Regions from separate parts of the Kitasatospora sp. NPDC058218 genome, predicted to be linked through region 3. Evidence: riboswitches for the same ligand, from Rfam matches in the RefSeq annotation. Region 3 holds a riboswitch; each other region holds the start of a gene.
What was found. A riboswitch is a leader RNA that binds a small molecule or an ion and turns the genes downstream of it on or off. The one in region 3 is predicted to bind cobalamin.
Positions count from the first base shown of each region.

Region 1 (3,267 bases), on a different contig from region 3:
GCGCCTTGGCGATCTGCCCGCTGTAGGCGGACTGCCGCAGGGTCATGCCCTGGACGGCGAGGGCCGCCGAGTTGGTCGAGTCACCGGCCGCGCCGGGGAAGCCCCCGTCGGCCAGCTGCCGGCCGGCCAGCCAGGCCAGCCCCTTGTCGACCGCCTGCGCGGCCTCGTCCCCGGGGACGAGCGCGAACGCCATCACGGCCATCGCGGTGCTGTCCACGTCGGAGTCGCCGGTGGCGGGGATCAGGCTCGGCCAGGAGCCGTCGGCGTGCTGGAGGCTCTTCAGGTAGCCGATCGGAGCGGCGGCGTTCGCGGTGTCGCCGGCCCGCAACTGGGCCATGATGCCGAGCGACTGGGAGAACACCGAGGTGGCCCAGGTGTAGTTGCCGGCCGCCTCGCAGCCGGTGTCCGGGGCGGGCCGGGCGCAGACCGCCAGGGCCAGGGCGGCGATCAGGTCGTGGCCGCCGAAGGCCCGCGGATCGCGGCCGACGGCCTCGGCGAGCAGCGCCTCCTTGCCGATCGAGCCGCCACCGGCGTACTCGGTGCCGATGCCGGTCCAGTCGTTGACGGTGCGGTCACCCGCGTCCTTGCCCTGCTGGTCCAGGAAGTCGACGATCCTGCGCAGGGCGGCGTCGTCGGTGCCGGTCGCGGCGAGGGCGTAGGCGCCGTCGATGGTGAGGCCGAAGTCGGCGAAGCTCGGGAAGGCCTCGTAGTAGTCGCCGTCGATCAGGTGCGCCGGGTCGGTCAGGTAGGCGCTGCCCCTGGCCAGGTCGGGGGTCTTCCCGGCGGGCGGGGTCGGCGTCGTGGTGGCGGGGTCGCCGGTGGCGGGCGGCGGGCCGGTCCGGCTCGGGAAGGGCGAGGACGGCGAGCGGGACGCGGACGGCGAGGCGGACGGCGAAGGGCCGCTGTTCTTGGCGCGGACGGAGTCCGGGGTGAAGGTCGGTGCCCCGCTGGTGCCGCCGACGTCGGTGCCGCCGTAGACCCACGCCTCGACCTCGCCGGGCTCGGGCTTCTGCGAGCCGGCCCCGAACCGGCTGTAGGACCAGGACTGTTGGCCGGCCTCGGCGATCCAGTACGACCAGTACGCGGTGGCCTGCGGGGTGTTGACGCAGGTCTCCTCGGCGGCGGTCGGGTACTGGGTGCCGCTGTCGAAGGTCCCGTTGCCGAGCCGGCAGATGAAGGCCGGGCCGTCGTGCTCGGTGCCGGTGGTGGTGAATCCCGCGGCGTGCAGCAGGTTCATCCCGGTGGTGGGGTGGGCGTCGCAGCCGCGCACGACGCCGCCGCCCCAGTGGCCGAAGTCGACGGCGACGATCGCGCCGGTCGTCGCGGTGCACTCCTCGATCGGGTCGGCTGCGGCGCTCCCGGGGTGCCCGAGCAGCACGGCGCCACCCGCGGCGACCGCGACGGCCCCGGTGACCAGCAGGGACGCGAGGTCCCGGCCTCTGTGACGTGTGCGACTGCTGCTGACCCTCACCGGCGGCTCCCTGGTCGGTCGACGCGGGAACGACGGCGCAGCCGGCGGCCCCCGCCGTGGGGGGCTGCCCGGACCGCGTCGTAGTCCGCGACGACGCATGTGTTGCTGACGAACTCCACGGCGCAGGCATTCCGGCTCATCCACCCCGGAGGGCGGATCTACGGTTGCGGGTCAGCGCCGGAGTTGGACCGGCTTCCCCTGACTGCCGAGGATGAAAAACGGTTCATCAGACCACGCAGGCGGAAGCACCGTCAACGAGTCGTCATGTCGCCTTCGCCACTTGAAGAGCACGGGCGCGACCTACCTGAAGTTCCTCCCGGCGGCCGGTGCCGGGACGGGTGCGGCCGCAGCGGTCGCCCCCGTCCCGGCGCACTGATCGGCCGGTCAGCCCGCCAGCTCGGCGCGGACCACCCGGGCGGCCTCCACCAGGTGCTCCAGCGAGGCGCGGGTCTCCGTCCAACCGCGGGTCTTCAGACCGCAGTCGGGGTTGACCCAGAGCCGCTCCGCCCCAATCGCGGCCAGCCCGGCCCGGAGCAGCGAGGCCGCCTCCTCGGTGCTCGGCACCCGGGGCGAGTGGATGTCGTAGACGCCCGGACCGACCTCACGCGGATAGCCGGCCTCGGCGAGCTCGTGGGCGACCTCCATGTGCGAGCGGGCCGCCTCCAGGGAGATCACGTCCGCGTCGAGCTCGTCGATGGCGGTCATGATCGCGCCGAACTCGGCGTAGCACATGTGGGTGTGGACCTGGGTGTCGGCGCGGACGCCGGAGGTGGAGAGCCGGAACGACTCGGTGGCCCACTCCAGGTAGCCGGGGCGGTCGGCCGCCCGCAGCGGCAGGGTCTCGCGCAGCGCCGGCTCGTCGACCTGGATGACGGACGCGCCGGCCGCCTCCAGGTCGGTCACCTCGTCCCGCAGGGCCAGGGCGACCTGCCGGGCGGTGTCGCCGACCGGCTGGTCGTCCCGGACGAAGGACCAGGCGAGCATGGTGACCGGGCCGGTGAGCATGCCCTTGACCGGACGGTCCGTCAGATCGGCGGCGTAGCGGTACCAGTCGACGGTCATCGGGTGCGGGCGGGAGATGTCGCCGGCCAGCACCGGCGGGCGGACGTAGCGGGTGCCGTAGGACTGCACCCAGCCCTGCTGGGTCGCCAGGTAGCCGGTCAGCTGCTCGGCGAAGTACTGCACCATGTCGTTGCGTTCCGGCTCGCCGTGCACCAGGACGTCGATGCCCGCCTTCTCCTGGTAGGCGATCACCTCGCGGACCTCGGCCCGCATCCGGTCCTGGTAGGTGCCGTCGTCGATGCGCCCGGCCCTCAGGTCCGCCCGGGCGACGCGCAGCTCGGCGGTCTGCGGGAAGGAGCCGATGGTGGTGGTCGGCAGCAGCGGCAGGTTCAGCCGGGCCCGCTGCGCCACGGCGCGCTCCGGGTAGGCCTGGGCGCGGCGGGCGTCCTCGGGGGTGGTGGCGGCGACCCGGGCCCGGACGGCCGGGTCGTGGGTCAGCGCGGACGCGGCGCGGGAGGCCAGGTCCGCGCGGTTGGCGGCCAGTTGGGCCGCGATGGTGTCCACTCCCTCGCGCAGGCCGCGGGCGAGGACGGTGATCTCCTCGGTCTTCTGGCGGGCGAAGGCGAGCCAGCGGGCGACCTGCGGGTCGAGGTCGCGCTCGGCGTCGGCGTCGAGCGGCACGTGCAGGAGCGAGCTGGACGGCGCGACGTCCACCCGGCCGGCCAGGCCGAGCAGCGTGCCCAGGGTGGCGAGGGACTTCTCCAGGTTGTTGATCCAGATGTTGCGGCCGTCCA
Region 1 is NZ_JBHVWC010000006.1:29,827-33,093, forward strand. It holds gene ACFVYI_RS05165 (prenyltransferase/squalene oxidase repeat-containing protein) at 1-1,471, opposite strand, end outside; cobalamin riboswitch at 1,575-1,725, opposite strand; gene metE (5-methyltetrahydropteroyltriglutamate--homocysteine S-methyltransferase) at 1,856-3,267, opposite strand, start outside.
Region 1: it holds a riboswitch for cobalamin, as region 3 does, so the genes downstream of both, ACFVYI_RS05165 (prenyltransferase/squalene oxidase repeat-containing protein) here and ACFVYI_RS17875 (ribonucleoside-diphosphate reductase subunit alpha) in region 3, are expected to answer to the same signal.

Region 2 (3,267 bases), on a different contig from region 3:
AGCTGGCCGGGCTCTCCATCGCGCACAGCCCGGGCAGCCAGCGGGAGCGCTGGGCGGGCGTGCCGTAGCGGTCGACCATCCAGGCGACCATGTTGTGGATGGAGAGGTAGGCCGCGATCGAGGGGCAGCCGGTGGCGAGCGCTTCGAAGACCAGCACGCCGTCCTCCCGGGTGAGCCCCGAACCGCCCGCGCCCTCGCGGACGTAGACGCCGCCGAGTCCGATCCCGGCCGCCTTGCGCAGCACGTCCAGCGGGAAGTGCTTGTCCCGGTCCCACTCGACCGCGTACGGCGCCAGGTGCTCGCGCGCGAAGTCCCGGGTGGTCCCGGCGATGGCCTGCTGGTCCTCCGTCAGGGTGTGCACGGCGGCCTCAGCCCATCGTCGGGATGGTGAAGCTCGCGCCCTCCTTGACCCCGGAGGGCCAGCGCGAGGTGACGGTCTTGGTCCTGGTGTAGAAGCGGACCGAGTCCGGACCGTGCTGGTTGAGGTCGCCGAAGCCGGAGCGCTTCCAGCCGCCGAAGGTGTGGTACGCGACGGGGACCGGGATCGGCACGTTGACGCCGATCATGCCGGTGTTCACCCGGCGGGTGAAGTCCCGGGCGGTGTCGCCGTCCCGGGTGAAGATCGCCACGCCGTTGCCGAACTCGTGCTCGCTCGGCAGCCGCAGCGCCTCCTCGTAGTCCGCCGCGCGGACCACGCACAGGACCGGCCCGAAGATCTCCTCCCGGTAGATCCGCATCCCGGGGGTGACGCGGTCGAACAGCGTGGCCCCCAGGAAGTAGCCGTCCTCGTACCCCGGCACGGTCAGGCCGCGGCCGTCGACGACCAGTTCGGCGCCCTCCTCGACGCCCAGGTCCAGGAAGCCGCGGACCCGGTCCAGGGCGTCCTGGCTGACGAGCGGCCCGAACTCGGCCTCGGGGTCGTGCGAGGCACCGACCTTCAGTGCGGCGATCCGCTCGGTGAGCTTGGCGACCAGCGCGTCGGCGGTCTCCTCCCCCACCGGCACCGCGACGGAGATGGCCATGCACCGCTCGCCGGCGGAGCCGTACCCGGCGCCGATCAGCGCGTCGGCGGCCTGGTCGAGGTCGGCGTCCGGCATCACGATCATGTGGTTCTTGGCGCCGCCGAAGCACTGCGCGCGCTTGCCCCGCGCGGCCGCCGTGGCGTAGACGTACTCGGCGATCGGCGTCGACCCGACGAACCCCAGCGCCTGCACGCGCGGATCGTCGAGCAGCGTGTCCACCGCCTCCTTGCCGCCGTTGACGACGTTCAGCACCCCCGGCGGCAGGCCCGCCTCGACGAACAGCTCGGCGAGGCGCAGCGGCACCGACGGGTCGCGCTCGGAGGGCTTGAGCACGAAGGCGTTTCCGCAGGCGATGGCGGGCGCCGCCTTCCACAGCGGGATCATCGCGGGGAAGTTGAACGGGGTGATGCCCGCGACCACGCCGAGCGGCTGGCGCAGCGAGTACACGTCGATGCCGGTGCCGGCGCTGTCGGTGAAGTCGCCCTTGAGCAGGTGCGGGATGCCGGCGGCGAACTCGACCACCTCCAGCCCGCGTTGGAGGTCGCCGTGGGCATCGGCGACGGTCTTGCCGTGTTCGGCGGAGAGCAGCCGGGCGAGCGGCTCGCGCTCGGCCTCGACCAGCTGGAGGAAGCGCAGCAGCACCCGGGCCCGCCGCTGCGGGTTCCAGGCGGCCCACTCGACCTGGGCCTGTTCGGCGTCGGCGACGGCCGCCTCGGTCTCGGCCCGGCTCGCGAGCGGGACGCGCGCCTGGACCGTACCGGTGTTGGGGTCGTACACGTCGCCGAACACCCCGGAGGTGCCGACGACGTGCTTTCCGCCGATGTAGTGGGTGAGTTCACGGATCATCACAAGCCTGCTCTCGTCAGGACGTCAGGTGGATCCGAGGGAACTGGGGCACGGCAGGGACGCCGTGGGCCCGGTGCGAGCTTGGCTCGGCGCGGGCGCACACGGGTACTGCCGGGCGCGGCACACCGTCAGGGTGACGGGCACACCGCGGCCGTCGCAGGATCACCAGGGTCGGGAAGAACGCAGACCGGTGCCATGCGTGTTTGCTCCATCCTCGTGGACAACACGGAACACCCGCAGTCGGTATCCTGACTCCCGGATCACCGCGCGCCGCCCGGCCTTCCCGGCTGGCTGCCAGTGGCTGGTACTGCGGCGACGCACTCCCCGGTCACAGTGGCGGGACCGTGCCGGATTCACACCGGCTTCCCTGCACTGCGGGCCTTGTTCACGACCATATAGTCGGACGTCCTAGTAAGTCCAGGGTGCCACCCCTGATCGCCGTGATGCGATGATCAACTCCCTTGACCAGGGTCAAGTTTGACGCAACATCACGTATTGGTTTGGTAACGACGAAAGCGTATGGCGCCGGACCGTCCCGGGCAGGTACATGCTGTGGGCATGCATGCGCGAGGCCTCCGCGGCACCCTGCCGACGCGTCCCCGCCGGCACACGGGGACGTTGTTGTCGCACGAGAGCCGCCGATGATCAGATGAGCACATTCGACATGTGGACCTGTTCCGTCTGCGGCACGGCCTGCTCGCCGTCCACCGCCCGCTGCCCCGGCTGCGGAGCCGGCCCGGGTGCCACCGGCCCGGGCCCGGTGGCACCGCCCGGACCGATCCTGCCGGGGCCCGCGAAGACGGCACCGCCGATGGCACCCACGTTCGCGCCGATGCCCCCGGCCACCGGCGCGGTCGCGACGCCCGCCACATCGAGCAGTTGGACGACGACGCCCCACCCCGGGCCGCACCAGCCGGCCGCACCCCTGGCGACGGACGCCACCCGCTACCTGTGCGCGGCCGTTCAACTGGAGGGCGACCTGGCCGGCCGGGCCATCGAGTCCGTCCTCAAGGAGCCGCACCGCGCCGTCGCCTCCTCACCCGGTGTCGACCTGGTCTGCGTCCTGCGCTACGCCCTCGCCGCACGCGCCCGCCAGACCACCGCCCAGGTGCTGCTCGCCCTGACCGCGGTCGCCCTGGTGGCCGCCTTCGCCTACCAGCCCCTCTCCGACCCCGCGACCTCCGTCATCCCGCTCCCGCTGCCGCCCCTCGCCCTCCCGCTGCTCGCCGTGGCCTGGGGCGTCGTGCTGGTCGAACGGCTGATCACGTTCTACGGCGTCCTGCGGCCCAAGTTGCGCCGGGGCGCCTTCGACCCCGCCCAGGCACCGCGCGCCCGGCCGCAGGACGAGACACTGCTGAGCCGGCTGGCGGCGGAGGACCAGCGGGGGAACGTCTCGGTC
Region 2 is NZ_JBHVWC010000010.1:5,610-8,876, reverse strand. It holds gene ACFVYI_RS08395 (acyl-CoA dehydrogenase family protein) at 1-361, opposite strand, end outside; gene ACFVYI_RS08390 (CoA-acylating methylmalonate-semialdehyde dehydrogenase) at 369-1,868, opposite strand; cobalamin riboswitch at 2,089-2,260, opposite strand; gene ACFVYI_RS08385 (hypothetical protein) at 2,518-3,267, shown strand, end outside.
Region 2: it holds a riboswitch for cobalamin, as region 3 does, so the genes downstream of both, ACFVYI_RS08390 (CoA-acylating methylmalonate-semialdehyde dehydrogenase) here and ACFVYI_RS17875 (ribonucleoside-diphosphate reductase subunit alpha) in region 3, are expected to answer to the same signal.

Region 3 (3,267 bases):
AAGTCGGCGCCCCAGAGGTCGACCAGCTCGGGCACGTCGGCGGGGGAGAACAGCGACCAGTCGGCGTTGGCGTTGACCCGGCGCATGAACTCGTCCGGGATCCAGTGCGCCAGGTTCAGGTTGTGGGTGCGGCGCGCCTCCTCACCGGTGTTGTCGCGCAGCTCCAGGAACTCCTCGATGTCCGCGTGCCAGGTCTCCAGGTAGACGCAGGCCGCGCCCTTGCGGCGGCCGCCCTGGTTGACCGCGGCGACCGAGGAGTCGAGGGTGCGCAGGAACGGGACGATGCCGTTGGACTTGCCGTTGGTGCCCCGGATCAGGCTGCCGCGCGAGCGGATCCGCGAGTAGGACAGGCCGATGCCGCCGGCGTGCTTGGAGAGGCGGGCGATCTGGGCGTACCGGGAGTAGATCGAGTCCAGGTTGTCCAGCGGCGAGTCGAGCAGGTAGCAGCTCGACATCTGCGGGTGCTTCGTCCCGGAGTTGAAGAGGGTCGGCGAGGAGGTCAGGTACTCCAGCCGGCTCATCAGGCCGTACAGCTCGGAGACCTCGCGCACCGACTGCTCGTTGTCGCCGACCGCCAGGCCGCAGGCGACACGGAGCAGGAACTGCTGCGGGGTCTCGACGACCTTGCGGGTGATCGGGTGGCGCAGCAGGTAGCGGGACTGCACGGTGCGCAGGCCGAAGTACTCGAAGCGGTCGTCGCCCTCGGGGTCGATCAGCGCGTTCAGGGCGACGGCGTGCTTGCCGACGAAGTCGGCGGTGGTGTCGCCGATCAGGCCCTCGGCGTGCCCGACCGCGATCGAGTCCGAGAAGGTGACCGAGCCCTGGCTGTTCGCCTCGTCGACGATCTCCAGCGCCAGCAGGCGCGCGGCCAGCTTCGAGTACTGCGGGTCCTCGGCGATCATCGACGCTGCGGCGTCCACGGCCAGCCCGCGCAGCTCGGCGAAGTCCGAGCCGGCGTGGCGGCCGCGCAGCGCGGCGGCGGCGACATGGCCGGGGTCCACCTGGGGGAGGTCGGCGCTGCGGTCGGTCAGCAGCCGGAGCAGCGCGCCACCGGGGTCGGACACCGTCGGGTCGACGGGGGCGGAGCTGGAACCCTGGGCGGGCAGGGTGACTGAGGCAGCGGTGGTCAAGGCGCTCTCTCCTGGCGGCGATCGGCGTCGGTGGCTCGGGGCCGGGCCGTTCGGGGCAGGGGAGCACGGCGCGACGGCCGGACGGCGTCGCGCGACGGTGGCATCCCCGGCCCGCCCGCGAGGCCCGGAAGTACTACTGGTGCGAAAGGCCTCTGCGGGGAGGCCAGGCAGCACGCCGTCGGCAGGTACTCGGACTCGCGGGCTCTGGTCGGAGCCGCCCGCACACCGCTGCGGGGCAGTCCCGGACTCGCACCGGGTTCCCCTGCGTCGACAGCAGGGTCGAGCATACATCTAGTGGTGTCTGCTCGATGCGACCCCACATGTTGTGCGGCATCGCGTGTCGGCGTGATGGCCGGTGGCACCGGCAAGGGGCCGTTCCCGGGCTGTTCCGGGGCCGTGTCGGGGCTTTCGCGGGTGCCGGCGGCGGGCTGTCCGGGGAGGCTGTTCCGGGGCCGTGTCGGGGCTTTCGCGGGCGTCGGCGGCGGGCTGTGACGGCCGTCGCGGGGCGCCCGGGAGCCCGCCGGGTGTTCGGATTCGGAAACGGAATGGTCACCGGGCGGACCCTCCGTCAGGGGCATGCCCTACGATCTCGGCTCATGAGCGAGCGGAGCGAGCGAATCATCAACATCAGCGGGATTCGCGGAGCGACCGCCGAGCGCAGTGAGGTGGGCGCATGAGCGACGGAACGGGCACGCCCGGGGAGTGGGCCGACCGGCCCGCCTCGCCGGGGCAGCAGCCGCCCCCTCCCGCCGGGCCGGGGGGCGCACAGAACCAGCAGCAGCCGGGCACACCCGGACAGGCACCGCAGGGCCCGCCGCCCGTCGGTGGCCCTGTCGTGCCCCCGCCCGCGCCGGTGCCGCCGGCTCCCGCGCCGTACCCCGGCGCGCCGCAGCCGGTGCCGCCGGCCCCGGGCGGGTTCGGCCCGCCGCCGGCCTCGTACGGGCCGCCGGTGCCGGCGCCGCAGCCGGCCGTTCCGCCGGTGCCCACGGTGCCCCAGCCGCCGGTGCCGCAGCCTCAGCCGCCGCAGCCCCAGCCGCCCGTGCCCCAGCCACCGGCGCACGTCCAGCCGCCGGCGCCGCGGCCGGTCCACCACCAGCACCCGCCGGTCCAGCCGCAGCCCCCGGTGCACCCGCAGCCCGTCCAGCCGCAGCCTCAGCCGCCGCAGCACCAGTGGCAGCAGCCGCAGCCCCCGCAGCCCCAGCCCCCGGCGCAGCACGCCGAGCCGGACTGGGCCGCTCTCGCGGACCGCAACGAGGCGGAGGCCAAGCGCAAGGGTCGGACCCGGATCATCGGCGCGGCCGTCGCCCTCCTGGTGGTCGGCGGCCTGGTCGCCGGCGGCCTGCTGTTCATGAACAAGGGCGACGGCGAGAAGCCGGTCGCCGAGCCCACGCCCAGCGGCACGGCGGCCACCCAGCCGCCGCCGGCGCCCACGGCCTCCGGCAAGGCGTCCCCGACGGCCACCGCGAGCGCCACGCCCGAGGACCCGTCGAAGCCGCTCTGGGAGGCCACCACCGACCCGGCGCCGCAGGACGCGGCGGCGCTCTTCTCGGCGCTCACCGTGACGGTCAACGGCGCCACCTGGAACCGCACCGTGGTCTCGCTCGACTCGCCCTGCTGGGACGGCAACTCCACGGTCGGCGGCCTCGGCAAGATCCTCGGTGACCAGGGCTGCCGCCAGGTGCTCCGGGCCACCTACGTCTCCGGCGACAGCGCGGTGACGGTCGGCGTCGCGGTCTTCGACCACAAGCAGCAGGCCGAGGCCGCGGTGAAGAACTACGTCGGTCACCTCAAGGGCGCCGCCGCCCCCGGCTCCCCGGCGTTCTGCACCACTCCGGGCTGCACCAACACCAAGGGCACCCTGGGCCGGTACGGCTTCTTCACCGTCGAGGGCTCGGCCAAGGGCGGCAACACCGCGGACGCCGCCGCCACGGCGGCGGCCGTGGGCTTCGACGAGCACGTGAAGAGCCAGTTGCTCCAGCGCACCAAGGCGGCGGGCGGCGCACCGGCCGCCACCCCGGCGGGCTGACGCCCCGGCCGGACCGGCAGGAGACGCGCCCCGGCCCACGGCCGGGGCGCGTCCGCTCGCCCGGACGCCGGGGAATGTGGCAGGCTCACCGCCTGTCAGTCGTACACGTGT
Region 3 is NZ_JBHVWC010000025.1:56,189-59,455, reverse strand. It holds gene ACFVYI_RS17875 (ribonucleoside-diphosphate reductase subunit alpha) at 1-1,106, opposite strand, end outside; cobalamin riboswitch at 1,293-1,434, opposite strand; gene ACFVYI_RS17870 (hypothetical protein) at 1,804-3,156, shown strand.